DNA from 3 places in the Ruminococcus sp. AF20-12LB genome. Region 3 is predicted to be linked to each of the others. Evidence: predicted binding sites of a transcription regulator. Region 3 holds the regulator's gene; each other region holds the start of a gene.
The links. Region 3 encodes Rex, which represses fermentation and respiration genes when NADH is low (regulators of the CRP and FNR family bind a similar motif). Its sites were predicted from a motif close to ATTGTTAANNNNTTAACAAT; they were not measured.
Positions count from the first base shown of each region.

Region 1: a site for Rex is predicted at 8,527-8,546, ahead of gap (type I glyceraldehyde-3-phosphate dehydrogenase). Genes of this name have one in related genera too.
Region 2: a site for Rex is predicted at 1,843-1,862, ahead of DWX61_RS10790 (NmrA family NAD(P)-binding protein). Genes of this name have one in related genera too.

Region 1 covers NZ_QUGH01000003.1:149,008-159,130, forward strand. Annotated here, with positions in the region: gene gpmI (2,3-bisphosphoglycerate-independent phosphoglycerate mutase) at 166-1,707, opposite strand; gene DWX61_RS05060 (homoserine dehydrogenase) at 1,919-3,214, opposite strand; gene DWX61_RS05065 (Mbeg1-like protein) at 3,267-4,385, opposite strand; gene DWX61_RS05070 (hypothetical protein) at 4,569-4,790, opposite strand; gene DWX61_RS05075 (helix-turn-helix domain-containing protein) at 4,892-5,170, shown strand; gene tpiA (triose-phosphate isomerase) at 5,286-6,035, opposite strand; gene DWX61_RS05085 (phosphoglycerate kinase) at 6,081-7,277, opposite strand; gene gap (type I glyceraldehyde-3-phosphate dehydrogenase) at 7,465-8,484, opposite strand; gene DWX61_RS05095 (histidinol-phosphatase HisJ family protein) at 8,790-9,608, shown strand; gene DWX61_RS05100 (hypothetical protein) at 9,684-10,123, shown strand, end outside.
Region 2 covers NZ_QUGH01000007.1:144,111-154,233, forward strand. Annotated here, with positions in the region: gene DWX61_RS10780 (MFS transporter) at 1-2, shown strand, start outside; gene DWX61_RS10785 (PucR family transcriptional regulator) at 88-1,635, opposite strand; gene DWX61_RS10790 (NmrA family NAD(P)-binding protein) at 1,885-2,829, shown strand; gene DWX61_RS10795 (aminomethyltransferase family protein) at 2,850-4,199, shown strand; gene DWX61_RS19690 (hypothetical protein) at 4,477-4,617, shown strand; gene DWX61_RS19320 (hypothetical protein) at 4,625-4,747, shown strand; gene DWX61_RS10815 (family 1 glycosylhydrolase) at 4,781-4,903, shown strand; gene DWX61_RS10820 (NifB/NifX family molybdenum-iron cluster-binding protein) at 5,114-5,887, shown strand; gene DWX61_RS10825 (sulfite exporter TauE/SafE family protein) at 6,096-6,806, shown strand; gene DWX61_RS10830 (PucR family transcriptional regulator) at 6,851-8,044, shown strand; gene DWX61_RS10835 (aminotransferase class III-fold pyridoxal phosphate-dependent enzyme) at 8,286-9,623, shown strand; gene DWX61_RS10840 (iron-containing alcohol dehydrogenase family protein) at 9,642-10,123, shown strand, end outside.
Region 3 covers NZ_QUGH01000002.1:215,612-225,734, reverse strand. Annotated here, with positions in the region: gene DWX61_RS03725 (NAD(P)H-hydrate dehydratase) at 1-1,385, opposite strand, end outside; gene DWX61_RS03720 (redox-sensing transcriptional repressor Rex) at 1,447-2,097, opposite strand; gene abc-f (ribosomal protection-like ABC-F family protein) at 2,309-4,225, shown strand; gene DWX61_RS03710 (pyridoxamine kinase) at 4,256-5,122, opposite strand; gene pdxR (MocR-like pyridoxine biosynthesis transcription factor PdxR) at 5,215-6,531, shown strand; gene DWX61_RS03700 (precorrin-8X methylmutase) at 6,528-7,169, opposite strand; gene DWX61_RS03695 (cobyric acid synthase) at 7,172-8,692, opposite strand; gene cobD (threonine-phosphate decarboxylase CobD) at 8,677-9,729, opposite strand; gene cbiB (adenosylcobinamide-phosphate synthase CbiB) at 9,757-10,123, opposite strand, start outside.

The sequences.
Region 1 (10,123 bases), on a different contig from region 3:
GTTAATCAAAAGTTACCTGTTTTTATGTATCAGAGGGATTATAGTTGAAATGGAATGATTTTACAAGATGATTTTGAAAATTTTTTTCATGTGTGGAAGCAGGAACGATCGGATAAAAAAACCCGGCAGATCCGTAAAAATCTGCCGGGATTCCGTGAAACTTATTTATTTCTCAACAAGAAGAGACTCTCCTGTCATTTCCTTCGGCTGCTCCATACCCATAAGCTGGATCAGAGTCGGAACGATATCTGCAAGACATCCGTTCTCACGAAGTGTGTATTTCGGATCTGCGTTTACAAGGATAAACGGTACCGGGTTAGTTGTATGAGCTGTCCATGGCTCACCTGTTTCATAATTTACAAGCTGCTCTGCGTTACCATGGTCAGCGCAGATAAAGAGCTGTCCGTCAACCTCTTTGATCGCCTCTACAGCCTTACCGACACACGCATCAACAGTCTCAACAGCCTTGATCGCAGCTGCCTCAACACCTGTATGGCCAACCATATCCGGGTTAGCAAAGTTGATGATGATCACATCATACTTGTCAGACTTGATCGCCTCTACAAGCTTTTCACAAACCTCCGGTGCGCTCATCTCCGGCTGCATATCGTAGGTCGGAACCTTCGGGGATTTTACAAGGATTCTGTCCTCTCCTTTGTTTGGCTCCTCAACACCACCGTTGAAGAAGAATGTAACATGTGCATATTTCTCTGTCTCGGCGATACGTGCCTGTGTCATATCGTGAGCTGCAAGGTACTCACCGAAGGTATTGTGAAGAAGAACCTTGTGGAATGCTACCAGCTTATTCTGGATGGTATCATCATACTCTGTGAAGCATACGAATGTGGTATCCAGTCTCTTTGCTCTCTCAAAGCCCTTAAAATCGTCATCACAGAAAGCTCTTGTGATCTCTCTTGCACGGTCCGGACGGAAGTTGAAGAATACAACGGAATCCTTATCGGAAATAGTTGCAACCGGTTTGCCGTCTTTCTCGATAACAGTCGGAAGCACAAATTCATCTGTCTTGTCAGCATCATAGGAAGCCTGAACTGCTGCTGCAGCATCTGTTCCCTTTACGCCTTCGCCCTGTGTAAGAGCTTTATATGCAAGCTCAACACGATCCCAGCGGTTATCACGATCCATTGCATAATAACGTCCGGAGATCACACCGATCTCACCAACGCCGATCTCTTTCATTTTGGCTTCCAGCTGCTCTACAAACTCTTTACCGGATGCAGGCGGTGTGTCACGTCCATCCAGGAAGCAGTGTACGTAAACTTTCTTAAGTCCCTCTCTCTTTGCCATCTCAAGAAGTCCATAGAGATGTGTATTGTGGCTGTGTACGCCACCGTCAGAAAGAAGTCCCATAAAATGGATCGCGGAATCATTGTCTTTTGCGTTCTTCATAGCAGCAAGAAGTGCCTCATTCTTGAAGAAATCGCCGTCCTGGATCTCTTTTGTGATTCTTGTAAGCTCCTGGTATACGATACGGCCTGCGCCCATGTTCATATGACCAACCTCGGAGTTACCCATCTGTCCGTCCGGAAGACCTACCGCAAGACCGCTGGCATTGCCTTTTACAAACGGATAATCTTTCATGAGTCCGTCCATAACCGGTGTTTTTGCCTCATATACAGCATTTCCGTCATGTCTGTCATTGAGTCCGTATCCATCAAGGATCATTAAAACTGTTGGTTTTTTGCTCATAATTTTCCCCTTCTTATCTTTGATCGAAAATCTGTCCGGCACAGCTCTTCAATGATTCTGAAACCCTCTGTACCATTCAGGATTCTTTTGTTTTCCATTTTATATAGTACCAAAATCCAGAAATTTTGCAACGTTTTCTTTGACAAAAATTTGTCTGTTTCCAATTTCCTGACAACTAATGCGGCTGATCTGTAAATTTACGCGAAAGATATTATTTCTGGTATACACGGATCATAGAAGAAATCTTTCTTACAGATGCGCTATTTTCCAGCTCTTCCTTGACCTTAAAGAAAGCGCCCTCACTTACAAGTTTAGTGATCACAACAACCTCTGCAGTATCCGGTCTCTTGCTTTCTTTCTGCATGATCTGTGCCACGCTTGCCTGATATTTTGCAAAATGCTCCAGGATCTCAGCCAGCACACCGCAGCGGTCCTCTACCTGCAGGCGGAGGAAATAGCGGTTATGGGTATCTGCCATATCTTTTACCGGAAGTGTCTTATAGCAGGTGCAGCCTACTCTTCCGCAGCAATCTGCCTTCATATTACGAACTACCTCAAATACATCACCGGCGACCGCACTTGCTGTAGGAAGCTCACCTGCTCCACGTCCATAGAACATGGTATCTCCTACTGCATCTCCGTGTACAAAAACTGCATTATAAGAATCATTGACGGATGCAAGGGGATGCTCTGCCGGGATCAGCATCGGGCAGACATAGGCCTCAACGCCGTCCTCCTGACAGCGTGCAACACCCAGAAGCTTGATCTCGCAGCCCATTTCTTTTGCGTAACGGATATCCTTTGCCGTGATCTTTGTGATTCCTTCTATATGAACATTATCAAGGGTAACTCTGGAATTGAAGGCAACTGATGCAAGGATGGCAACCTTTCTTCCTGCATCAATTCCTTCGATATCTGCAGTAGGATCCGCCTCTGCATATCCAAGCTCTGTAGCAAGCGCAAGTGCATCTGAAAATTCCATTCCTTCCTGGGACATCTTGGTAAGGATAAAGTTCGTAGTTCCGTTTACGATTCCCATAACTTCCGTTACATGGTTGGCCTCAAGACTGTTCTTCAACGGGCTGATGATCGGGATTCCTCCGGCAACTGCTGCCTCAAACAGAAAATCCTTCTGTGCTGCCCTGGCAGTTTCCAGGATCTCTTTTCCGTGGACTGCGATCAGATCCTTATTTGCAGTTACAACGTTCTTGCCGGCTTTCAGTGCTGCAAGGATATAAGTACGTGCCGGCTCGATTCCACCGATCAGCTCGATCACAATATCAATGGAAGGATCTCCCTCAATATCTGCCCAGTCCGTTGTAAGAACAGAAGGATCATCTACCTTCCCGGATGCTTTCTCAAGGTTACGCACCAGGATCTTTGTGATCTTTACCTGGCATCCAAGCTTAGCTGTCATTTCCTGCTCCTGGCTTTTGATCACTTTATATACACCGGTCCCTACTGTTCCGAGACCAAGAAGGGCCGCATTTACGACTTTTTCGTTCATTTTCTGATGTCCCCTTTCCGTTTTTTCCAATTTTATCAGAGTAACTCCTATGTTATGGCAGAAAACGCTTTTTGTCAAGTTCCGGCAGAGGAAGCAATTCCAGCCAGCTGCCAAAAAGTCCGGTGATCAGCTCCTGCACCATAGCTTTTGACTGTGGTTCCAGTTTATCCAGCTGGCGCACCATGGCAGCCAGACTTTTCAGACCGCCTTCCTGGATTTGGGAAATGGTATCTGCTCCGGTTGCTTCCAGCACAGAAAAGAGTTCCCCGATGAGATGCTCTCTCTGCTTTTCATCCATATGGTCGATCCATTTATGAAGACTTCGGTCTGACGCCGCAGCTCTTCTTGTCAAACTTTCTTTCTCTATAAAGGATGGCCCCATTACCTCCCAGGTAAAAGCATCATGCTGCAGGATTCCCTTCTGTGTACTGGCTACGATCAGCGGATCTTTCTGGTGGCTGAGCAGCATCCCGATCACAGATGCCTCGGGAATGATACGAGTGACTTTTGGCAAAACCCTTTCCACTCTTCCGGGACTGAAAAATCCTTCCGGAAAACCCGGACCATCATTATCATAGACAGAAAGAATCTTTTCCTGCAGGATGTCACTGCACTGCATCGCTGTATACATAGCCAGATTTCCTCCTTTGGAATGACCGCCGATCCGCAGCATGGACTGTATATAAGTTCCATGCGTTTCCAGATATTCCAACGCTTTTCTGTGCGAAGGAACAACTCCGTTGCTTAAGTTAAAATCCTCCTTCCACCCCACAATGGTATCATCGGTTCCACGAAATGAAATATATGTGGTTCCATCATCCAGTCCTATAGTCACTGCCGCAAACTGCTGAGCCTGACGGGAAAGGATTTCATTGACAAAGCCTCCTACTGTACATTTCCGGAATCTCTCCGCACAGGCCATTTTTTCAAGGAGCACCGGTGTATTCTGCAGAAATGCGCTTTCTGCTTTCAGATCCTTCTTTATTTCCCGTCTGGAAAAAGCCGCAAAGAGTTCTTCTACAGAAAGAGTATTTCCGTTTTTTACTTCTGCCATCTCATCCAGATCAAGATAGGAAAAACACGCCAGTATCAGATTGTCAACTTCATTAAAGGGTGACTGCTCAAAGGTAATATCTCCTCTCCAGTCAAGATAATCCAGAATATTCCCCATAAAATCCTCCACAAATGATCATATAAGCGTCTTACGCACAGCTGCAGGCTTTCTTTCTATTATAATACGTAACGGCTGCATCACAGTACAGCCATCTGATGCGTTTCTGCCGTTATCAGATAACCGTTTTCTGAAACGACATACCCTGCCAGATATTTATTGTTATCATACCATAAATCCTGATCATTTGCGCCTTTCATCCATTTTTTTTCTGAGATAAAGGATGTAATGAATGCAGCCGCAGGTAAAAGCCGGAAACAGTATCGACAAGCCTGCTGCTGACATCATATAGATCACTGCCCCTTTTCCACCATCCGGTGTTCCTGCCACAAAGCAGTAGAACATGGTAGCTGAAAAATACAGTGTGATCACCACTGAAATTAAGATTTTAAAAAACTTCCTCATTGCTTCTCCTTTCTGTAGTGTCGATATAAGGACACTGTTGTGATTCCAATTTTACCTTCATAATAAGATTAATTCAAGGATGAATCGGACAGGATATATATATGATAAAATATGACAGATTTTGGGTCACGATGAAGGAGCGTGGGATCACTCAGTATGATCTTTATGAACATTACCAGATTACCCGTTCACTTCTGGACAGACTCCGAAAAAATAAAAATGTTGAAATTTATACCATAGACAGGCTGTGTTCCATTCTCCACTGCGAGATCGAGGACATTGTGGAACATGTTCCCGAGCCTGACGAAAGGAACGAACATACAGAAAAAGCTTCAGTGAAAAACAATCCTTACTCTGAAGATAAGAAAAACTCTCTCTGACTGTGATCAGATGCAGCTTTTTGTTGGCTGTGCTATCCGTGTCAGGGAGAGTTTTTCTGGTTTTTTCTATAAGAAGATATAAAAAAAGGGGCCGAAGCCCCTTTTTAAGTGGATCTTATTTGTAGTTTACGATCTTTCCGAAATCTGGTTTCAGGGAAGCGCCGCCTACAAGACCGCCGTCGATGTCAGCCTGAGCGAATAAGTCAGGAGCTGTTGCAGCGTTTACAGATCCGCCGTACTGAATACGGATCTCTGCTGCTGTAGCATCATCATAGATCTCAGCGATGCATTTACGGATATCAGCGCAAACCTCCTGAGCCTGCTCTGTTGTAGCTGTCTTACCTGTTCCGATAGCCCAGATCGGCTCGTAAGCGATAACTGCTGTCTTAGCCTGATCAGCTGTAACACCCTGGAATCCAACCTTAACCTGCTGACGGATGAAATCCATTGTCACGCCCTGCTCTCTCTGAGTAAGTGTCTCGCCGCAGCACATGATCGGTGTGATACCATGCTCGAAAGCTTTGAGCATTTTTTTGTTAACGTCTTCGTTTGTCTCACCGAAGTACTCTCTTCTCTCGGAATGTCCAAGTACTACGTACTTAACGCCTGCATCTACGAGCATAGCCGGAGCGATCTCGCCTGTGTAAGCACCTTTCTCCTCGAAGTACATGTTCTCAGCGCCAACCTGGATGTTTGTTCCTTTAGCTGCCTCAACAACAGGAATGATGTCGATAGCCGGTACGCAGAACACTACATCAACTTCGTCGTTAACAACAAGCGGTTTTAAAGTCTCAACCAGCTTTACAGCCTCGCTTGGTGTCATATTCATTTTCCAGTTTCCAGCAATAATTTTCTTTCTTGCCATTGTTTTATCTCCTTTTTTGTGTTTATGGAACACTTTATTTTTTTATCAGTCTTTATCGTTAGCTGCAGCTACACCCGGAAGCTCTTTTCCTTCAAGGAACTCAAGAGATGCACCGCCACCTGTGGAGATGTGTGTCATCTTGTCGCCATATCCAAGGATATTTACTGCTGCTGCGGAATCACCGCCACCGATGATCGTTGTTGCATCTGTCTCAGCAAGAGCTTTTGCAACTGCCTCTGTACCATGTGCAAAGTTCGGCATCTCGAAGCATCCCATCGGTCCGTTCCATACAACTGTCTTAGCATCTTTAACAGCATCTGCAAAAATCTTCTCTGTCTCTGTTCCGATGTCCATTCCTTCCCATCCGTCCGGAATTTCACCACGTTTAACGATCTGGATGTTGCAGTCGTTGGAGAAGGCATCACCGATTCTGTTATCTACAGGAAGAAGAAGTTTCACACCCTTCTCCTCTGCTTTCTTCATCATGTCGAGAGCATACTGAAGGTAATCATCCTCGCAGAGGGATGTTCCGATGTGTCCGCCCATAGCTTTGGAGAATGTATAGGACATACCACCACCGATGATCAGTGTATCTACCTTATCAAGAAGGTTGTTGATTACAGAGATCTTGCTGGAAACCTTAGCACCGCCAAGAATTGCAACGAATGGTCTCTCTGGATTATTTACAGCGTTTCCGAGGAAATCGATCTCTTTCTGCATCAGATATCCTACAACTGCTGTCTTAACATATTTGGTAACACCTACGTTGGAGCAGTGAGCTCTGTGAGCAGTTCCGAATGCATCGTTTACGAATACATCGCAAAGAGAAGCAAGGTCTTCGCTGAACTTATCTTCGTTCTTTGTCTCTTCTGCACGGTAACGTGTATTCTCAAGAAGAATTACATCGCCATCTTTCATCTCAGCAACAGCAGCTTTTGCGTTTGGTCCTACTACCTCAGGATCTGCTGCAAATTTCACTTCCTGTCCAAGAAGCTCAGAAAGACGAACAGCTACAGGTGCAAGAGAAAGCTCCGGTTTCGGCTCTCCCTTCGGTTTTCCGAGGTGGGAGCAGAGGATAACCTTTCCGCCGTCTGCGATCAGTTTCTTGATTGTAGGAAGAGCAGCCACAAGACGATTCTCGTCTGTGATCTTTCCATCCTGAAGCGGAACGTTAAAGTCACATCTTACAAGTACTCTCTGTCCTTTTACATTGATATCATCAACACTTTTTTTGTTCAGCATTTCTATATCTCCTTAACTTTTATTTCTGCCGGAAGCAGATCAATAAGGGCGAGCGGTATTGTTGTCCGCTCTGTCAACAGTCATTTCCTCAGATATTCTTTTGTTTGATCTTTTGGAAAAAAAGGGCCCGGTCCTCTTCAGACCGGACCCTTTCTGAGTCTATTCTTCTACACTCGTTCGCTGAAAATTAAGCGTTCAGAAGGCTTCCGAAGTGCTTGATTGTACGAACCATCTGGCTTGTGTAGGAGTTCTCGTTGTCATACCAGGAAACTACCTGAACCTCTGTTGTGCCATTCTCAAGTGGAAGTACCATTGTCTGAGTAGCATCGAAGAGGGAACCAAATCTCATACCAACGATATCGCTGGATACGATCTCATCCTCGTTGTATCCGAAGGACTCGTTAGAAGCTGCTTTCATAGCTGCGTTGATCTGCTCTTTTGTAACATTTCCTTCAACTACTGCTGTAAGGATTGTTGTAGAACCTGTTGGGGTAGGAACACGCTGTGCAGAACCGATAAGTTTGCCGTTAAGCTCTGGGATAACAAGTCCGATAGCTTTAGCAGCACCTGTGCTGTTCGGAACGATATTAACTGCAGCTGCACGGGATCTTCTCAGATCGCCTTTTCTCTGCGGTCCGTCAAGTGTCATCTGATCGCCTGTGTAAGCGTGGATTGTGCACATGATACCAGATTTGATCGGTGCAAGATCGTTAAGAGCCTTAGCCATTGGTGCAAGGCAGTTTGTTGTACAGGAAGCTGCGGAGATGATCTTGTCCTCGTTTGTAAGACCCTGATGGTTTACGTTGTAAACGATTGTCTTAAGGTCGTTTCCAGCCGGAGCGGAAATAACTACGTGCTTAGCACCTGCATCGATATGAGCCTGAGCTTTGTCTTTAGATGTGTAGAAACCTGTGCACTCAAGAACTACGTCTACACCGATCTCTCCCCAAGGAAGCTCTGCAGCGTTAGCCTTAGCATAGATTTTGATCTCTTTTCCGTCTACTGTGATGGAATCCTCTCCTGCTTTAACTGTATCAGCAAGAGCATATCTTCCCTGTGTAGAATCATATTTTAATAAGTGAGCAAGCATTTTAGGAGATGTAAGGTCATTGATTGCTACAACCTCGAATCCCTCTGCTCCAAACATCTGACGGAATGCAAGACGACCGATACGTCCAAAACCATTAATTGCAACTTTTACTGCCATGATAAATTCCTCCTATGAATTGAATGGTGATTAAATCGTTCCTTTGTTAAAGAAACATCAACCTGTTTCATATTGTACCTAATTCCAAACAAAAATTCAAGAGCATTTTATAAAAAAGAACATTAAAATAAATATTAAGAAAATTTCTGAAAAATGTGCTATAATTCTCTGATAGAAAGTTCTGTCCTGCTGAGCGCCAAAAGAGATATCCCTGCTCCCTTCCGGGAGCCTTACTTTTCCGGCTTCATAGCAGGCAGATATGATCATTGTCACAGAATATAAAGGCTTGAATATGGAGGTACAAAATGGACCAGAAAATTTTATGGGACTGCCATATGCACTCCTCTTTTTCCGCAGATTCCGATACACCGATGGAAAAGATGATCCAGACTGCCGCAGACAAGGGTCTCATGGGAATCTGTTTTACTGAACATTTTGATCCGGATTATCCTGATACTCCGGAAAATCTTGATTTTTCCCTGAACATCCCTGCATACCGCCAGAAGCTTGAGAGTCTTGCGGATGCTTTTAAAAACCAGATCCAGGTTAACTTCGGGATCGAGCTTGGACTTCAGCCTCAGCTTGCAGAATCTTTTTCCGATCTTCTGAAGGAAGTTCCTTTTGATTTCGTTATTGGTTCCTCCCATGTGGTGCACGGATACGATCCTTATTATCCTTCTTATTTTGAGGGCCGTAAGGAATCCGCATGTTACATGGAATATTTTGAATCCATCCTGGAAAATATCGCTGCTTTTGATGAGATGGATGTGTATGGACATATCGACTATGTAGTACGTTATGGTCCAAATCGGAACCGTCAGTATTCTTATGGAAGATATAAGGAGATCCTGGACGAGATCCTGCGGACACTGATCCGCAAAAATGTGGGGATCGAGCTGAACACAGGCGGTTATCACTATGGGCTTGGTGAACCAAATCCATGTGTCAATATTATCCGACGCTACCGTGAGCTTGGCGGTGAGATCATCACCATTGGTGCAGATGCCCATACTCCGGATAAGATCGGCTATGCTTTTGACAAGGCAGCTGATATTTTCCGTGAATGTGGTTTTTCCTATTATGCTGTATTTAAAAATCGTCGCCCTATTTTTCATAAACTGTAGCTCTGTTTCTCTCTCACGTGAGAGAGTTTACACTTTTATACCGAAAATATCATTTTATCTAAGGAGGAACTCTATATGTCAACAAAAAGACTCCAGAAAAAGAAAGCTGCCATGCAGGCAAAAAAAGAAAAGCAGCTGAAAAAAAATACCCCTGCTGCCAAATCTGTTGAAAATACTAAAGTCGAAGTAAAAAAACTTGAAACCGTAAAGAAGGAAACGCTTAAAGTCGAGACCTCTAAAACTGAACCGATCAAGGTTGAAACTTCAAAGACTGAGCCGATCAAGGTTGAGACTTCAAAGACCGAGCCGATCAAGGTTGAGACCTCTAAGACTGAACCGATCAAGGTTGAGACTTCAAAAACTGAGCCGATCAAAGTTGAGACTTCAAAGACCGAGCCGATCAAAGTTGAGACTTCAAAGACTGAGCCGATCAAAGTTGAGACTTCAAAAACCGAGCCGATCAAAGTTGAGACTTCCAAGACCGAGCCGATCAAAGTTGAAACTTCAAAGACTGA
Region 2 (10,123 bases), on a different contig from region 3:
AAGAATCACAAAATAAATGAAAATCTTCCTATGTTGCAATGAAATTGCTGTCGCAAGCCAAATTTCAAGCATAGGAGGATGTCCAAATTAAAGTGTTTCGCAGATGAGGCAGGATATTAATAAATAGAGAAGCATATTTTCATCCAGGTAATCCAGTGAAATATGGAGCAGGTCTTCGATTTTTCGTAGCCGGTAGATCAAGGTGTTTCTATGAAGATGAAGCGTCCGGGCAGTCTCCGCTATATTTCTTCCGTTGATAAGATAGCATTTTAAATTATGAATGAGTGTGAGATCCTGCTCCATATGGCTTTGCCACAGGGATAAAACAGCTGGGTGGCAGAAGCCCGGCAAGGAGTTTTTTTCCTTAAGGACACCATATAAAACATGCAGAAAGGCTTCATCAAACCTTTGAATATGTTTTTGAGGCTCCAAAGGGTAAGATTTCATAAGCCTGCATTGCCCATATGCCATGGAAAGCTCCGTGAATCTAAAAAAACGGGTGCTTATATAGACCTTAAGGGAAAGCCGTTTTAGCAAATCATCCAGTGCGGCGTATGATTTTTCATAATCAGGATCAAAATCCCGCCTGCGGCAAACCGCAACAATAGAATGTTCAAAATAGAGGACAACTCCATGAGGCAGAATGTTTTTTATCTGATGAATATAGGCAGACTGACGGGTATCCGAGACGTCAGATTCCGGAAGGGAAAATTGATAAAGATACCAAATATCCTCATTCGTATAATTTCTGGCTTGGAGATAATAAGAGGTAGAAAGCTCATCTGCCGGATATCCCTGTAAAAGCCGTATAACATAATAGTTTTCTTCATCCTGCAAAAGAAAAGCCTGAATCTGGTGCTTCATAGCAAGCTCTGTAAAATGAACGACTTCTAATAACAAAGCCTTTTGTGCTTCCGTAAAGGGACCGTTTATATCTGTCGTACCGAATGCTCCAAAGTTTTTTCCCTCAAAATAAAGCGGAGCGGTCAGAGAGTGATGGGATGGATCCTGACGAAAGACGCTGGAGATTAAGCGGTTTCCGCTGTGAATTTCCTGCATAACTCTCTGGTGTTCGTCAGGATATATGGATTCTGTCGGTGTAAAGCCGAAATTGATAACCTCGTCCCAGAGAGTTCCCACGATTTTTTCCTGAAATTTCCCGGTATAATGCAGCAGCTTTCCGGTTGGAGAAAAAAGGGCAATCGGGTTGCAAAGAAAGGTGGACGCATAATCAAGCAGATCTGAAACATCTTTGTTTTCGATAATTATATTTAGGCATTGCTCATACCAGGCATAGTACTTATCAAAAATATCCAGAAACTCACGGAATACCTTATGAAAAGGCTCGTCCGTATATAAGATGGCGGCATGCTCCATCCAGGAAGGGTTTATCTGTCCCTCCTTTGATCCGGTTTTGGTACAGAAAATCAGGAACCGGGGCTTACGTATATCCCATTCCCTATCAAGGAAAGAGCTCTCTTGTGTTAAATACAGAAAATCATTATCAATTATTTCCATGGAATCATCAAGCATGCGGGCATGCCGGAATAATTGATCTAAGCCCGTAGATTTATAAAAAATCCTGTATTTATCAGGAATCCAGTCAAGGATGACAGAAATACTCATAGATTTCATTGCAAAAAACTCCTTTGGTTATTTTTGACGAAAAAAGACAGTATAAATGAATTATATAACTGATGACGGGAGATGGCAACTGCTTTACTATAAATATATAGGAAACACTGTTCAGGCGCCGACAGTTAGAGAAGAGATAATATAATTCAGACAAAAGGAGGGAGGCAATAAAAAGAGCTGAGGGAGCATCCTATAAAGGGGTATCGATTTTTTAATATTATAACTATATAGTTGAAAGGATTATTTTTTATGAAAAAGATATTGTTAAATGGAGTAGACGGAAATTTTGGAAGCAGGTCAGCCCGTGTATTGCTGGAAAAATATCCTCATGAAGCTTTGATTTTTACGGCTCCAACAAAAAATGGTCTTGAAAAATACCAGGCAATGGGCATTGAAACCAGAATTGCCGATTTTAACAATGCGGAAAAACTGACGGAAGCATTTAAAGATGCGGATACAGTTATTCTGATCTCCATGCCATTCGTTGGACCGAAAAGAAGAGCGGCACATAAAATTGCAATTGATGCGGCTGTGGCGGCAGGTGTAAACAAACTGGTTTATACATCGATTGTAGGAGCCGGACATGAGGATATCAATGCTTACGAAGTAAACGATCATGTATGGACCGAAAGGTATATCAAAAAACAGCCCATCCATTATTTGATTCTTCGGGATTCCCAATATGCGGAAGCAATGGTCTCCACATTTGTGGAAGCAGTTGAAAATACAAACGGCATCATCCGCAATAACATGGGAGATGGGAAAATGGCATTTGTTTCGAGGGATGACTGTGCGCTTGCGGCGGCCTGTGCGGCAATGTCTGATTGGGAAGATCGAATTGTTGATATAAATGGAGCCGAGCTTCTGACAATTGCACAGTACATGGCAATCGCCTCGGAGGTTACGGGTAAAAAGACGGAATATCAATATATCAACGATGATGAGATGTATGAGTTCTTTGACTCCATCGGCGTTCCAAGGACAACGGAGGAAATGTGGGCGGACACGGCGAAGAACTTTCCATTTTGCTCAGATGGAATGGTGTCCTTTGGCAGGGCAATCCGTCTGAATCAAATGAGTACATTTACAGATGATTTTGAAAAGCTGACAGGGCAAAAGCCCATCACGGTAAGAGAAATGTTTGAAGATATGGAAAATCATTTAATCGGAACAAGAACATCTACAGATAATTAAAAACAGTAGGAGGACGAAAAATGGCAGAAATGATGAATCCGGCGCTGGAAGGCGCCACCTTATTGTTCCCACAGGGATCTTTTATTACGGCATATGCTTATACGGGCGTGGAGGATGAGATCAAGGCATATCAGACCAGCGCATGGATTGGAACGGCGCTTATGACATCCCCCATTTATGATGTATACGGACCGGATGCCGTTAAATTAATGGGACAGGTTTGTACAAATGATTTTACCACGCTGGGAATGAACGGCATACGCCATGCCGTAATGTGCAATGAGAAAGGTCAGATTCTGACAGACGGCGTTGTAATCCGTATCGGAGAAGATCGTTACAGAACCTACTGGCTTGATCCGGTGATCTCTTATTATGTCAATACATCAGATCTGGATGTGCATGGCGAAAACATGAGCGGAAAGGAATATTTTATCCAGATTGACGGTGAAAAGTCCTTAGAGATTCTGGAAAACGCATTCCAGGCCAATCTTCACGACATCAAATTCGGCAGACATAGAATCCAGGAGGTAAACGGAAAACAGGTACGCATCATCCGGCTTGGCATGTCCGGCAACCTTGCTTATGAAATTCACGGAGATATGGCGGATTATGCGGAGATCTATAATCTGGTATGGGCGGCAGGTGAAAAGCTGGGAGCAAGAAAGCTTGGGCTCCAGGCTTATAACATGTTTAACCATACGGAGGCCGGATTCCCGAATATCAATCTTCACTATCCGCTTCCGTGGCTGGAAACCAGCGAGAAAATGACAGAATATATGCGCACAGTGCCTCAGTTATCCATGTTCAATCTCAATCGAAGGCTTCTCGGAAGTGTGGGGGATGATCTTCAGGCTCGCTTTGTTACTCCCTATGATGTGGGATGGGATTTCCTGATTAAATACAATCATGACTTCATTGGAAAAGAAGCCCTCCTTGAAATGTCGAAAAAGCCCCAAAAAAAATGCGTAACCCTGGAGTGGAACGCCGAGGATGTGGCAGAAGTCTTTGCAACCATGCTCAGCCCTGGGGAGGAACCCTGCGAGGATATTACCAAACCATGCGCGCTTGAATACTATTTCTGTGTCAGAGAGTTTGGTTTTGAGTACCGGGCGGATAAGGTGCTGGCTGCAGATAAGGAGATCGGGATCACAAGCGGAAAAATCATCTCTTATACCTATAACAGCATGATTTCTCTGGCCTTCATTTCCGCAGAATATGCCAAAGAAGGGACGGAGCTTGAAATACTCTGGGGAACGCCGGGAACCCGCCAGATGAAGGTTCGCGCAAAGGTTGCCAGATTCCCGTATAATCAGGATTATATCCGTAATGAAAAGCGGGATGTTTCGGATATACCTGTTTTTGAAAGATGAAACCGGAGATGATTACATAGGGAAAATAAAATTTATGTGTTCCCCTGCAGAGTTTTCAAGCTTTGCAGGGGATCTGCTGTTTATGGGTTTATTCTTTTAACTTAATACATATACCTGTATTAATTATTGAACATAATATAGAATTTATTTCTCATGTAGCAGATTATCTTGTAGATGTAGGAAGAAATGCAGGAAATAAAGGTAATACCAAAGCATGAACCAATCAAGAAAGTATATGTAGAAATGGTAAAGCAGATTGTAGAAAGCGAGGCGAAGAATGATGAAGACGCTGAATGATTATATGGCAATGTCCTATCGTATGGAAATTGTGGAAGATAAAGATGAAGGCGGATTTGTAGTTTCTTATATCCATATGTTCCACGCGATATATATGAAAGTTTTTTTGAATGATTTTTGAAACATTTTTGAAAATTATTAAGAGAAACGGAGCAGCAACTCCGGGACATCTCAGAATTCCGGAGACCTATGAGATGGCGAGAGAACTTGCTGATTATATAGAGAATCTGGGAATTGAAGAATGGAAATAGCAAAAGAAATGATTTAATAAAAGGAAGAAAGCAATGGAGAAAGAAAATAGAAAGTATTCAGGGTTTTCAGAGGATTTTGTCTGGGGTGCAGCAACGAGTGCATATCAGATCGAAGGCGCAGTAAAAGAAGATGGCAAAAAGAACAGTCTGTTTTGATGGAATTAATTTCTGTTATGACAGACTGTTTTTTCTATGCCATTATCAATAGTTGATTTGCGGAAAAACATCGAAATATATGTGTCGTGAGGAGAAGTTTATGCTGTATATAATACTATTAGCTGAGTTATATGGGCATATGTCAAAAACATTATTGACATATGCCTTTTATAGAACTATTATATAAGAAAAGCAAGAAAGGAGCAGTTTATGCCGAGACCAGTAAAATGCAGAAAAGTTTGCCATTTCCCCAATGTTTTAGAATTCTTTCCGGCAGATGATACTGAGAAAAAAACACCTATTGTTCTGACGGTAGATGAGTATGAAACCATCCGTCTGTTGGACAAGAAAGGTTATAGTCAGGAGCAGTGCGCAGTATCTATGCAAGTAGCAAGAACAACTGTTCAGCGAATTTATGAGATTGCCAGGAAGAAAATAGCAGATGCACTCATTGATGGATATCCGCTTAAAATTGAAGGTGGAGATTTCAAAATCTGTGATGGTCAGAGCAGTAACTGTGGACTTGGAGGATGTTACAAGCAGGAGATTCATCAAAAATATGCAGCAGAAAAAGGAGAAGGTATCATGAGAATAGCAGTAACGTATGAAAACGGACAGATTTTTCAGCACTTCGGACACACAGAAACATTTAAGATTTATGATGTAGAGGAAGGAAAAGTAGTACATTCAGAAGTAGTAGATACGAATGGAAGCGGACATGGCGCATTGGCAGGAGTTCTTAAAGCATTGAATGCAGATGTTTTGATCTGTGGCGGAATCGGAGGCGGCGCACAGACAGCGTTAGCGGCAGCCGGCATTAAGCTTTTCGGAGGAGTTTCCGGAGATGCGGATGAAGCAGTAGAAGCGTTTATCAATGAAACACTCGATTATAATCCGGATGTTAAGTGTTCTCATCATGAGCACAGCCACGGGGAAGGACATACATGTGGCGAGCATGGATGTGGAAGCCATAGCTGTCATTAAGAAAAATAGCAAAAAATAATAATACAAAAGAATGTGTCAAGGTAATGGAGAAAGGCAACTGTTGACTTTTGCCTTTTAGCGTGTTAAAATCAAGAATGTAGAAAAACAAAGACGTTTTGCAGTCATTATTGCAAAGCGTCTTTTTATTTTATCAGCAGTGATAAAGAGTGTGCGGTAAACAGATAATACAGAAAAGGAAGAATGCTCTATGAAAGAATTGTTATTTTTGCTTGTATTGTTTGTTTCTAATGTTATTCAGGCTATCACAGGGTTTGCCGGCACGGTATTGGCGATGCCACCTTCCGTTTATTTGCTTGGGCTGGATCATGCAAAGGTGGTCCTGAATGTTATGGCCTGGCTGTCCGGACTGATGATCGCAGTGACCGGATATCGACATATAAACTGGAAAGAATTGCTTAAGATGTCTGCGGTCATGTTGGTTGGAATGTTTGCAGGGATACAGATCTGCCGGATCGTGAAATCTGAAAATATTCTTCTGACAATATATGGAATCATAATCGTCGTAGTTGCATTAAAGAATCTGTGCATCCATACAGAGAAAAAACTTCCGGATCTCATTTTGTGGATAGTTCTGATCCTGGCAGGGATAATTCATGGTATGTTTGTATCAGGAGGGGCTTTACTTGTGATCTATGCAACACAGGTACTGAAAGAAAAAGAAGAATTTCGTGCGACAGTGGCCCCTGTATGGGTGGTGCTGAATTTTTTTTTGATGGTTACCCAGTTCAGGAGCGGCCTGGTTGGAACGGCAGATATTCGACTGATCTGTATCAGTATCCTGCCATTACTTATAGCTACATGGTTAGGTAAAAAGCTGGTATGTAAAGTATCTCAGAAGGTATTTCTGAATCTGACTTATATACTGCTTCTGATATCTGGAGTATCTTTGATCGTCTGATGCAGTTGATCACAGGAAGCTGCGGTGGAGAAAGGTGTATAAATATGGCAGTAACATTGCGTGAGATCATAAAACAGGTACAGCATCTGGAGATGAAGCTGGTAGCAGGTGAGACAGGACTGGATCATGAAGTGTCATGGACGCATATGGTAGACAGCGACACGATTTCTGCATTTCTGCAGGGACAGGAGCTTACTTTTACAACTGGATTAGGATTGAATGAAAATCTGACTCTTCTTCGTCTGGTAAAGGAAGTATGGCGAAACAAAGCCAGTGGAATCGTGATCAATACAGGGCCTTATATCAGTGAGATCGGACAGGATGTTATTGATTTTGCAAATGAAAAGGGATTCCCGGTATTTGAAGTACCGTGGAGGGTTCGAATGGCTGAAATCATGCGGATCATATGTTTTGCAATAACAAAAGAGCAGCAGAACGCAATTGAGGTTGCGACGGCACTTAACAATGCCTTTTTATGTCCGTCTCAGGAAGAACTGTATGTTTCGGCACTGATGAGAAAAGGGTATTTTACAGACAGTGCATATACGGTTGTGAATGTGTGTGTTCTGGAAGACAATGATCGTGTAACAGGAACAAGGCTAGAGCAGATTTTATCTAAACTGAGCAGTCATATCCGCTGCAATTATAATGGGATTTTGTGTTGTGCCCAGGATAAGCAGATCCTTCTGGTTTTGTGTGATTATTCTGATGAAGCATGCAGAAAAACTACAGAGAGGATTTTTCAGATACTATGCAGGATGGTATGTCAGAAGGAACAGATTTTTGTAAGTGTAAGTAAGCAGATTTCCGGGATCAGGCAGATTTATAAGAGCTATCAGTTTGCGGAAAAAATGTCTGATTTATTATGTGTCTGTCAGGTTCCGGGCGAGCAAAGCACAGATGGCGGAAAGATTATTTTTTACAAAGATCTTGGGATTTACAGGGTACTGCTCACACTTACAGATAAGGAAGCAATAAAAGAATATCTGGCAGATACAGTAGCTCCATTGTATGAATATGATGAGATGAACCACTCAGATCTGGTCAGAGTACTTCAGTGCTACCTGGCTAACGACTGCAGTGTCAAAAGTGCGTCACAGGAATTGATCGTACATCGAAATACAATTAATTATAAGCTTGGAAAGGCCGCTGAGATACTTGGAAAAAATCTTTCTGATTTTGATGTGCGTTTTCAGCTGAGGCTGGGTTTCCTGTTATATCAGATGAATGAAATGTAAAAGGAAAATGCGGCAGCAGAATAATAACGATTGTGCTGCAGCACAAAAATAATTGGATAGATGTCTATTGCAGACAGTCAGTGTCGAGAGTAATATATGACTCAGATAAGACAAAGGCGTCTGGTTCACAAATGAATGTGGGCCGGGCGCTTTTCTTATTCTACAACAAATAATAAGTTTGTTTACCGCAAAAATGAACAATATTTAAAACTGAATTACAGATAAAGAGGAGGAAGTTATTATGAGTTTAACAGGAAAAGAAGTAGCACAGATGCATAAAGATTATGTGATGCAGTCATGGGCAAGATCAGGAGCAGATACTTTACCGGTAGAAAGAGCTGAGGGAATTTATTTTTACGATTATGATGGAAAAAAATATGCAGATATGGCTTCACTTCTGGTGTGTTCCAACCTCGGACATGAGCTGCCGGAGATCGTTGAAGCAATCAAGGAACAGGCTGATAAGATGTGCTTCATGGCACCGGCATATGCATCCGAGCCTAAGAGCATGCTGGCAAAAATGCTTGTAGAAGCAGCAGGAGCAGATACATACAAGAGAGTTTTCTTCACAAATGGTGGAGCAGAATCCAATGAGAATGCTATTAAAATGGCACGTATGGTAACCGGAAGAACCAAGATCTTTTCCTGTTACAGAAGCTATCATGGAGCTACACTTGGAGCATCCAATGCTTCTGGTGACTGGAGAAGATATGCAGCAGAGATCGGTGGTGCAAATGGATTCGTACACTTTATGAACCCTCAGATGTATCGTGACGGATATACAAAAGGAGTTGATGATGCAGAGGTAACGAAGAAATATCTGGATGCGCTGGATCTGCAGCTCAAATATGAAGGCCCCGGAAATGTGGCAGCGATCCTGATGGAGTCTATAGTAGGTGCAAACGGTGTCATTCTTCCTCCAGACGGATATATGGAAGGTGTTCGTGCACTTTGTGACAAATATGGAATCCTTCTGATCTGTGATGAGGTTATGGCAGGATTTTACCGTACAGGAAAAATGTTTGCATTTATGAATTTCGACATGAAACCGGATATCATTACATTTGCAAAAGGTGTTACCTGTGGTTATGTACAGCTGGGCGGATGTATTGTGAGTAAAAAGGTTGCGGAGTATTTTGAGGAAAATGTTCTTCAGTGCGGACTTACTTACAGTGGACATACACTTGCATGTGCGGCTGGTGTAGCAGCAATGAAATATTATAAAGAACACGACATCGAGGGACATGTAGCTGAGATGCACAAGATCGTTGCTCCGTTTATGGACGAGATGGTAAGAAAGCATAAATGTATTGGTGAAGCAAGATGTATCGGTTTGTTCGGCGCACTTGAAGTAGTCAAGAATAAAGAAACCAGAGAACCGATGCAGGAATACGGCGTACCCGGACCGGTAATGCCGTGGATATTTGCAGAATTAAAGAAACGTGGCTTTGCAACTTTCGGACGTGAGAACTTTATTGAAATCTGTCCGCCACTGATCATCACGAAAGAGGAGCTGGAAGAGTATCTCCCGATCCTTGATGAAGTGCTTACAATGGTCGATGAAAAATTTTGTGACTGATAAAGCAGGAGGTAGCCTATGAACTGGGATTATCTACAGCCGGTAAAAATTCATTTCGGCAAAGGTAGAGTAAAAGAAATCAAAGAAATAGCCAGAGAGCTTGGCTGCGAAAGAGGCCTTCTGGTGGCAGGACCGTTTTTCTTTAAAAGCGGTCTTGCCGAAAAGGTCATAAAAGAGTCAGAAGGAATGATCGTTGCTTCTTTTGGAGATGTTTCTCCAAACCCGGACGTTGCAGAGGTAGATGCCTGTGCGGAAGTGATCCGGCAGAAAAATATCGGATTTGTGGTAGCACTGGGTGGAGGCAGTCCCATGGATTGTGCCAAAGCAGCTGCCAGTGTAGCTTTGACTCCGGATTCCATCCGTAAGTATCATGAAACCGGAGTAGCAATGCCGGAGAAACATCTTCCACTGATCGCAGTTCCTACGACTGCAGGAACAGGAAGTGAAGTGACCTGTGTATCAGTTCTTTCGGATCATGCAAATGGAAAAAAAGCGCCGAT
Region 3 (10,123 bases):
AACGCGGCCTTTAAAACCATGGGAGGCTGTTCCTCCGTTTTCAGATACATACATAACACTGCTGCCAGGATCCCGGAAAGCACATCTCCGCTTCCTGCAGTTGCCATTCCGGAATTACCGGAAAGATTCAGATACATCTGTCCTTTCTCATCTGCGATCACTGTACATGCATCCTTCAATACGCACACAGAGCCTGTTTCCGCAGCGCATTTCAATGCAGTATCTGCGATCTCATGCTGGATCTCCTGGATCGTTCTGCCACTGAGCCGGCTCATTTCTCCGATATGCGGTGTCAGAACCACATGCTCTCCCAGATACTGGTGCCACTGAGGATGTGCAGCCAGAAGGTTCAGACCGTCAGCATCCAGGATCAGCGGTTTTTTCTCCCGGGCAGCCGCCGTGAGAAACCACTGTTCTCTCTCACGGCTGGCCACTGATGTTCCAAGTCCCGGTCCGATCACGATCACATCACACCAGGATAGAAGCTGTTCATTGGATTCCTGATCAAAGCGGCTGCAGACCATAGCCTCCGGAAGGAGTATCTGCAGTGGGATCCTGTTGGCTTCCACAGTCTGGATCTTTACCATTCCCGCACCGGCACGAAGTGCTGCACTGGCGCTTAAATAAGCAGCTCCGCACATTCCCTCACTTCCGGTCACAAAGAGCACTTTTCCGAAGGTACCCTTGTTTCCGCCGGGATCACGTTCCGGAAACAGCTTCAGATCTTTATTTTCCAGACAGGCGGCAGATGCAGTCACAGCTTCCTGTTCATAGATCCCGATATCGGCGGTAACGATCCTTCCTGCATACAGTCTTCCCGGATAAAAGCAAAGGCCTCTTTTCCGGTAGGCAAATGTGACAGTCAGATCGGCGCTGAAGGCAATTCCCATTTCCAGGCCAGTATCTCCGTTCACTCCTGACGGGATGTCAACTGCGATCTTTTTGGCCCTCGCACTGTTCATCTCATGGATGATATCAGCATAATGCCCCTCGATCGGACGCGTCAGGCCTACCCCAAACACGGCATCTACTATAGTAGTATATTCACTCCACTGCGGGTTATTCACCTCCGGGACACGATAACCGGAAGCGATCTTATACTGAAGAGCTGTCTCTCTGGTCATTTTATCTTTGTTTCCGACCATATAAAACTCTACCCGAATCCCCTTCAGATGGAACAATCTGGCAACAGCGATACCGTCACCGCCATTATTTCCGCTTCCGCAAACTACCAGGATCCTTTCGTCCTTCTGGAGATACTTTTCTGTTTCCTCTACCACCTTCAGTGCTGCCCGCTCCATCAGAACCTCGGAGGGAACTCCGATCTCACGGATCGTTGTGGAGTCCAGATCCTTCATTTCTTTGCAGGTAACAAGCTTCTTCATTCTGTCTTCTGCCTCCCCTCTATCATAGAGAAAGCTGCCGTCTCCGGCAGCTTAACAATTCTTACTTATCCACATGTTCCTGCCTGTATTTACTGAGATTATAAGACAGTGTCATCAGACTCTCGGAAAGATGAACGTTCTCTACGATCACATCATCCGGTGTCTCAAGATCAAGATGTGCAAAATTCCAGATTGCCTTGATCCCGTTCTCCACCAGGATATCTGCCATTTCCTTGGCTTTGTTCTTAGGAAGTGTCAGGATTGCGATCTCCACGTTATTCTCTCTCAGGAAAAACGGAAGCTCACTGAGCATCTGGATCTCAAGTCCACGGACTGCGATGCCCTCAAGCACAGGATTTACGTCAAAGATACCAACCAGCCTGAAGCCACGCTTCTCAAAATCCACATAATTGGCAAGTGCCTGTCCCAGATTACCAGCACCCAGAATGATCATCGGATGAACGGTATCCAGTCCCAGGATCTTACCGATCTCTGTATAAAGATAATGTACATTATAGCCATACCCCTGCTGCCCAAAACCGCCGAAATTATTAAGATCCTGACGGATCTGAGAAGCTGTGGTATGCATCTTCTTACTTAATTCATTGGAAGAAATACGTTCTACATTGTCTTCCATCAGCTCTCCTAAGTAGCGGTAATAGCGTGGCAGACGCTTAATCACCGCTTTCGAGATTTGTTTTGTCTCCACGATAGTTTTCCTCCTTACCTTACACTAGGTTAATTATAACGAATTGACATTTTCCTGTCAATTAAAGTTGTCTATTCTGTACAAATTTCTTTATAATTTTTCTAATAATTGATTTTTTCTTTGAAATCCCGGCAGTTTCCGTTATAATAGGTGGAGGATTTTTCCCTGTTCAGGCATAAACAGGGGTGATTCTTTATACAGGAGGACAGTTTTTATGATTTTATCATGTCAGAATATATGCAAGGCCTTTGGCGAAAAAGTAATTTTAAATGATGCATCCTTTCACATTGAAGACCGTGAAAAGGCTGCTCTGATCGGCTGCAACGGTGCAGGAAAGACCACACTGCTGCGGATCATCATGCAGGAGCTTTCTGCTGATTCCGGTACCGTGGTGCTTGCCCGGGATAAAAATATCGGCTATCTTGCCCAGTACCAGGATATCCACGGACATCATACCATCTACGAGGAGCTTCTTACCACCAAGCAGCACATCATCGATATGGAACGCCGTATCCGCAATATGGAACAGGAAATGAACACCGTGACCGGTGATGATCTGAACCGTCTGATGGAAACCTATACCCGTCTAACTCATCAGTTTGAACTGGAAAACGGATACGCTTACAAAAGTGAGCTGACCGGTGTCTTAAAGGGTCTCGGCTTCACGGAGGAAGATTATGACAAGCAGATCGAAACTCTTTCCGGCGGTCAGAAAACCCGTGTGGCACTGGGCAAGATGCTTCTTTCCAAGCCGGATATCCTGCTTCTGGATGAGCCAACCAACCACCTGGATATGGAAAGCATCTCCTGGCTGGAAACTTATCTTTTGAATTATCCGGGAGCTGTTTTTATCGTCTCCCATGACCGTTATTTTCTGGATAAGGTGGTCACCAAGGTCATTGAGATCGAAGCCGGACAGACCCGCGTATACAGCGGCAACTATTCTGCCTATGCTCTCAAGAAGGCTCAGCTTCGTGACGCACAGTACAAGGCATACTTAAATCAGCAGCGGGATATCAAGCATCAGGAAGCCGTTATCGCCAAGCTGAAATCCTTTAACCGTGAAAAATCCATCAAGCGTGCGGAAAGCCGTGAAAAAATGCTGGACCGTGTACAGAGGATCGAAAAACCTCTTGAGCTCCAGGACCGGATGCGTATCTCTCTGGAGCCACGGGTGTTAAGCGGAAACGATGTGCTCCACGTAGAAGAGCTTTCCAAGGCCTTTCCGGGACAGACCCTGTTCTCCGATATCTCCTTTGATATCAAACGAGGCGAGCGTGTGGCACTGATCGGAAACAACGGAACCGGAAAGACCACCATGCTGAAGATCATCAACGGTCTTATTGAAGCAGATGCCGGCAAATTTTCCCTTGGTTCCAAAGTGCAGATCGGTTATTACGATCAGGAACATCATGTTCTGCATATGGACAAGACAATTTTCCAGGAGATCTCCGATACTTATCCGACTCTCACAGAGACCGAGATCCGAAATATGCTTGCCGCATTTCTCTTTACCGGAGATGATGTTTTCAAGGAAATCTCCGCACTTTCCGGTGGAGAAAGAGGCCGTGTTTCCCTTGCAAAGCTGATGCTTTCCGAAGCCAACTTCCTGATCCTTGACGAGCCTACCAACCATCTGGATATTGCCTCCAAGGAGATCCTGGAGGAAGCACTGGTCAGCTACACCGGTACAGTCCTTTATGTATCCCATGACCGTTACTTTATCAATCAGACTGCGACCAGGATCATGGAGCTGACAAACCAGGCAGTGGTAAATTACATCGGTGATTATGATTACTATCTGGAAAAGAAGGATGAGCTGACCAGTACCTATGCACCGGGAAGTACTTCTCCGGAGGCACCTGCCGAAGAAAAAACGTTTTCCGAGAACAAGCTTTCCTGGCAGCAGATGAAGGAAGAACAGGCAAAGAAACGAAAACGGGAAGCCGAGCTGAAAAAAGTCGAAGCCCGTATCGAAGAGCTGGAAACAAGAGACAGCGAGATCGACGAAACCATGGTCCTTCCGGATGTCTGCACCAATGTAGCGGAATGTACAAAGCTGAGCCGCGAAAAAGCAGCCATCGCTGAAGAACTGGAAGAGCTTTATGAAAAATGGGAAGAGCTGGCCTGACGGTCAGCTCTTTTTTATCCCCTTATGTTTTTATGGAAGCAGCATGCCGAGATGCTGTTCAAAGCATACACCATCGTTACGGTCTGTTCCTTCCTCCACCGCATCCCGGATCGATGCCGAGATAAAATCCACGGCCAGCTCTGCACAGGTTTTCATGGAATATCTTTTTACCAGCCCTGCACTGAGCACGGATGCAAAAAGATCTCCTGTCCCGGAATAGCTTCCGCCGGATTTCTCTGCAAATACCCAGGAGCTGTTTCCGTTTTCCAGGACAAGATTTCCCATTTTCAGAGGCTGCCCCTCCTCCCTGTGATCCACTCCGGTGATCACAACGGCAGGAAGTGAAAATTTCCGGGCAAGTCCGCACCCGATCTCCCGGATCTCTTCCATCCGCCGGGCCTCTGATGCCTTTTGCAGTTTATTCCAGATCTCCTCCATTTTTTCTTTTCCGTAGAGAAGAAGGAGGGCTTCCGTAAGGTTCGGTGTGATCACATAGGAACGACGTGTCAGTTCGCAGAACCGGCTGCGAAGCTCTTCTGTATAGATCGGATAAACCGCGCCGTCATCCCCCATCACCGGATCTGTAAGGATCAGAGTATCCTTCCCTGCAAACGCATCCATAAATTTCAGGATCCTGTCTGCCTGCTTATCATCAGAAAGAAATCCTGTATAGATCCCATCCGGGAAAAATCCTCTTTTTTTCCACTGATCCATATATGGTTCCATATGCTCTGTGAAATCCTCACAGAAATAACTTTCATAACCGGTCTGGTTGCTTAAAACAGCGGTGGGAAGTGGACACGCCTGGACTCCCATCACCGAGATCACCGGGATCGCTGCTGTCAGTGAACATTTCCCCAGCCCGGAAAGATCATTGATCACTGCTATTTTTTTCATGGTAATTCTCCAGTCTTGAGTTTTTTTCTGTAATATTATAGAATGAACTGTCAGGTTTACGCAATCATTTTTGGAAGGAAATCATCATACTTATGTTAAATATATCCGCAGAACACAAAAAAGAACACCTTTATCTGGAGGTTTACCACTATTACCGGAAGCTGATCCTGGAAGGCCGTCTCCTTCCCGGAAGCAAAATGCCCTCCCTCCGCAAATGCGCCCAGGAGCTGAAGCTGAGCCGTACCACCATCGAAAATGCCTATCTTCTGCTGGCAGCAGACGGCTATATCATCGCCAGGGCACAGAGCGGCTATTATGTCACCGGCATTGCTTCCAAGCAGCATCTGCTTACCCCCGAAAAACAGGATAAGGACATCACGCCCTGCCTTTATGATTTTGCCTCTTCCGGTGTTGACCGGGAAAGCTTCCGTTTTGATCTGTGGCAGCGTTACATCAAAAGCGCCCTCCGCCAGGGCGACCGTATGCTTTCTTATGGCGAACCCCAGGGCGAAAGCGATTTCCGGGAGGTTCTCGCAGACTATATCCGGGAACGCAGAAATGTGATCTGCTCCCCGGATGACATTGTAGTAGGGGCCGGTCTCCAGCCCCTTCTCCAGATCCTCTGCCCTCTGATCCATGAACGGAAAACCGTTTCGTTCCCCACACCGTCCTTCACCACATGCAGCACCATCTTTCAGGATTACGGCTTTGATGTCCATTACCGGGACAAAAGCTGCGATGTGATCTATGTTTCTCCTGCTCACATGACGAAATGGGGCGAGATCATGCCGGTAAAACGACGCCTGGAGCTGATCCGTCATGCAGAGATCAATGACCATCTGATCATTGAGGATGATTTCGAAAACGAATTTGTTTATTTCCAGAAGCCGACGCCTTCACTTTTCGGTCTTGCAGGTGGTGAAAACGTTGTCTATATCGGTTCCTTTTCCAGGCTGCTGCTGCCCTCCATCCGTGTCAGCTTCATGGTACTGCCGCGCTCTCTCCGGGAAAAATATACAAAAAAAGCAGCCTTTTATAATCAGACTGCTTCCAAGGCAGAACAGATCGCGCTCTGCCAGTTTATCCGCGACGGGCATCTGGCTTCCCAGACAAGAAAGCTCCGCCGCCTTTATTCCCAGAAGCTGAAGGCTCTTTCCCAGGCTGTCCGGGAAACCTTCGGCCAGGACTGCCAGATCCAAACAGGAGCCGCAGGAACCAGCCTTGCCCTTACTCTTCCCTGTTCTCTCACAGGCAGTGAACTGACAGACAGAGCCCGGAACCGTGGTCTGGGACTGGAGGTTCTCAGAGAAAACGGAGCCGAGGTCACCCTGGTCCTCTCCTGCTCCTCCATTCCATCCAAGGATTTTCTGCCTGCCTGTCAGCTTCTGAAGGAGGTTACCGGCTCCTAATCTCTCCGGTTATCGATCATGTAGAGCAGGGCATTTACAATGCACGCAGCAATATTGCTTCCACCCTTGCGTCCTTTTGCCACAATATAAGGCACATCTGCGTGCATGATCAGCTCCTTGGACTGCACAACATTCACAAATCCTACCGGCACACCGATGATCAGCTCAGGAGAAAGCTTTCCGTTCTCAATAAGCTCATAAAGACGTACCAGTGCGGTAGGTGCATTTCCAATGGCAAAGATCAGCTTTTTATCCATCTCTGCTGCCTTGTCCATGCTGGCTGTGGCTCTGGTAGTCCCGTTCTTTTTTGCAAGGGCAGCCACATCCTCGTCGGACATGAAGCAGTAAGCCTCACCGCCGTAGCGGGCAAGTGCACGCTTGTTGATCCCGGCCTTTGCCATCTGGGTATCTGTGACGATGCAGGCACCGTTGCGGATGGCGTCCATTGCCTTCTCCACTGCCCCCTCCGAGAAGCAGAGATTTTTTGCATAATCAAAATCTGCGCTTGTGTGGATGCAGCGTTTTACGATCAGCTCGGTTCCCGGGATCAGGGGAGTATCCCCAAGCTCTTCTGTGATGATCTCAAAGCTTCTTTTTTCGATCTCCATGGGTTTTACATTTTCAAGCTCTACTTTCATTTCTATTCTTCCTCCGTAATCCCGTTTTCCAGTATCTCATAGATTTTTTTCATATCCAGATGCTTCCGCAGCTCTGCAGCCAGGATATCATACTGCTGTTCCTTAAATGCCGCAAAATCCACGCCTGTCATATTTTCCACATCAATCCCTTTTTTCTCGCCGATCACGCGTATGATCGCCTCTGCAGATGCTTCCTTATCAAAAACGCCGTGGATATAGGTTCCGCACACATTTCCCGCAAAAGCACCCTCTTCTTTTTTCTTACCGCTGACGCTGTCTGTAATCTTCGTTGCTGTTCCTGCATTCTCCTTCAGGATACTTTCGCCCATATGGATCTCATAGCCCTCGATCTCCGCACCGGAAAGAGGAGCAAACACACCGGACAGCTGACCGAAATGCCCCTGCACCCTGGTCCTGGTTTTCTTTTCGGCAAATACCGTTTCCATGGGAAGAAGTCCCATCCCTTTCATGGAACCGCCATTTTCAACTCCATGAGGGTCACTTAAGGTTTCACCCAGCATCTGATAGCCACCGCAGACACCAAAGATCAGCTTGCCTCTGGAGGCTTCCTTGAGAACTGCTGCCTCCATTCCGCTTTCCCGCATCCAGATCAGATCACCCATGGTGTTCTTAGTTCCAGGAAGGATGATCATGTCCGGAGAGTGAAGATCTCTCGGGTGTTTTACATAGCGGAGAGAAACTCCGGGAATGCTCTCAAAAGGATTAAAATCCGTAAAGTTGGAGATCCTTGGTGTACGGACCACTGCGATATCAATGACACCGGCTTCCTGCTTCCGGTCAAAACGCTCCGTCAGGCTGTCCTCATCCTCCACCTGGATATCCAGATAAGGCGCCACACCCACCACCGGGATCCCGCTTCTTTCCTCAAGCATGACAACACCAGGGTCCAGAATAGTCTTATCTCCGCGGAATTTGTTGATGATCAGCCCCTTTACCATAGCCTTCTCATCGTCCTCCAGAAGCTCTACCGTACCGATCAGCTGAGCAAAAACACCTCCACGGTCAATATCTCCCACAAGAAGGACCGGTGCCTTGGCCATCTTTGCCATACCCATATTTACAATATCCTCATCCTTGAGATTGATCTCGGCAGGACTTCCCGCACCTTCGATGACAATGATATCGTTTTCCGCTGCAAGAGCGTTGTACGCCTTCATCACATCCGGGACCAGGGTCTTCTTATATTTGAAATAATCCCTGGCACTCATGGTTCCAAGAACTTCTCCGTTTACGATCACCTGGGAGCCTACATCATTGGTTGGCTTCAGAAGGATCGGATTCATCAGGACAGACGGCCGGATCCCGGCTGCCTCTGCCTGCATGACCTGGGCCCGTCCCATCTCAAGACCATCCTCTGTGATAAAGGAATTCAGTGCCATATTTTGTGATTTAAAAGGAGCCACACGATATCCATCCTGCTTAAAGATCCTGCAAAGTCCCGCAGCCAGCAGGCTTTTTCCGGCATTGGACATGGTTCCCTGTACCATTATTGCTTTTGCCATAATATACCTCCCTCAAGTACTTCGATCAGTTTTACATTTTCTTCATGGCGCTTTACCGCGATCCGGTAATACCCCTTTGTAAGACCCGGATAATTGCTACAGTCACGGATCAGAATCCGCTTGCGCAGACAGAAGTCAAACAGCTCCTCCGGTCCTTTAAAGAAAATATAATTTGCTTCCGACGGAAATACTTTATACCCAATGCGGACCAGCTCATCCTTCAGCCACTGTGCCTCCCGAAAAACAAGCTGTCTTCCCTCCTCTACATATTCCGTCTCTGTAAGTGCCTGGAGCCCGGCTGCCTGGGCCATGGTGGAAACATTCCATGGCTGAACGCAGAGCTCCATCCTTTCTATCAGCTTTCTGTCAGAACAAAGGCCATAGCCCAGCCGCACCCCGGCCATGGCATATCTTTTTGTAAATGCTTTCAGGATAAAAAGATTATTGAACCCGGAAAGAGAACGCTTCAGAGAATACTCTTCCGGTTCCTTTACAAAATCAAGGAAACATTCATCTACCACCAGCAGGATATCCAGCTTTCTGCATTTCTCCAGGATCCTTTTCAGAAGCCTGTGGGGGATCAGCATGCCGGTAGGATTGTTGGGGTTACATAAGAAAGCCATATCCAGTCCCTTATGGAGGATATCCAGATAGGCTTCACTGAGCACAAAACCGTCATTTTCCGTCAGCATGTAATATTCCAGCTCACAGCCAGTGCTGGCCAGAGCCTGTCCGTATTCCGCAAAAGTAGGCGCCGGGATCAGAGCCCGCTTTGGCTTTACTGCATGACAGAGCGTAAAGATCACTTCTGCTGCTCCGTTACCGCATATTACCTCTTCCGCTTTTACCCCTTCTGATTCTGCGATTCTTTCCCTGAGAACGCCGCATCCCACCTGGGGATACTGTGCAATATGATCCAGACTGTGGATAATGGCCTGCTTCACACTTTCCGGTGTTCCCAAAGGATTCAGATTTGCCGAAAAATCCAGGCAGTCTTTATGTTTATATACGTCTCCTCCATGTATGTGTTTTGTCATTGGTCATTCTCCTGTCTGTATTTATTGTTACCTTAATAACCCGAACCGGATCCCCGCACTGAGCAGTCCAAATACAACCACACCCAGTATGGATGCCGCGTACATCAGCCGGTTAGCTCTTTTGATATCCTCCGGCTCCACCGGGCGGATCGGATCCCCGATCGTGGGTTTTTCATATAATTTCCCGAAATAATATGCATTTCCCGCAAGCTGTACATCCAGCGCTCCGGCCATGGCAGCCTCTGTCTGAGCAGAGTTGGGGCTTGCATGATTTCTCCGGTCACGTTTGTAGATCTTTGCCGCATTTTTTGTATCCATTCCTGTAAAAACAGTTCCTGCCACCATCAGCCATCCGGAGATCCTGGCAGGGATATAATTGGCCACATCATCCAGC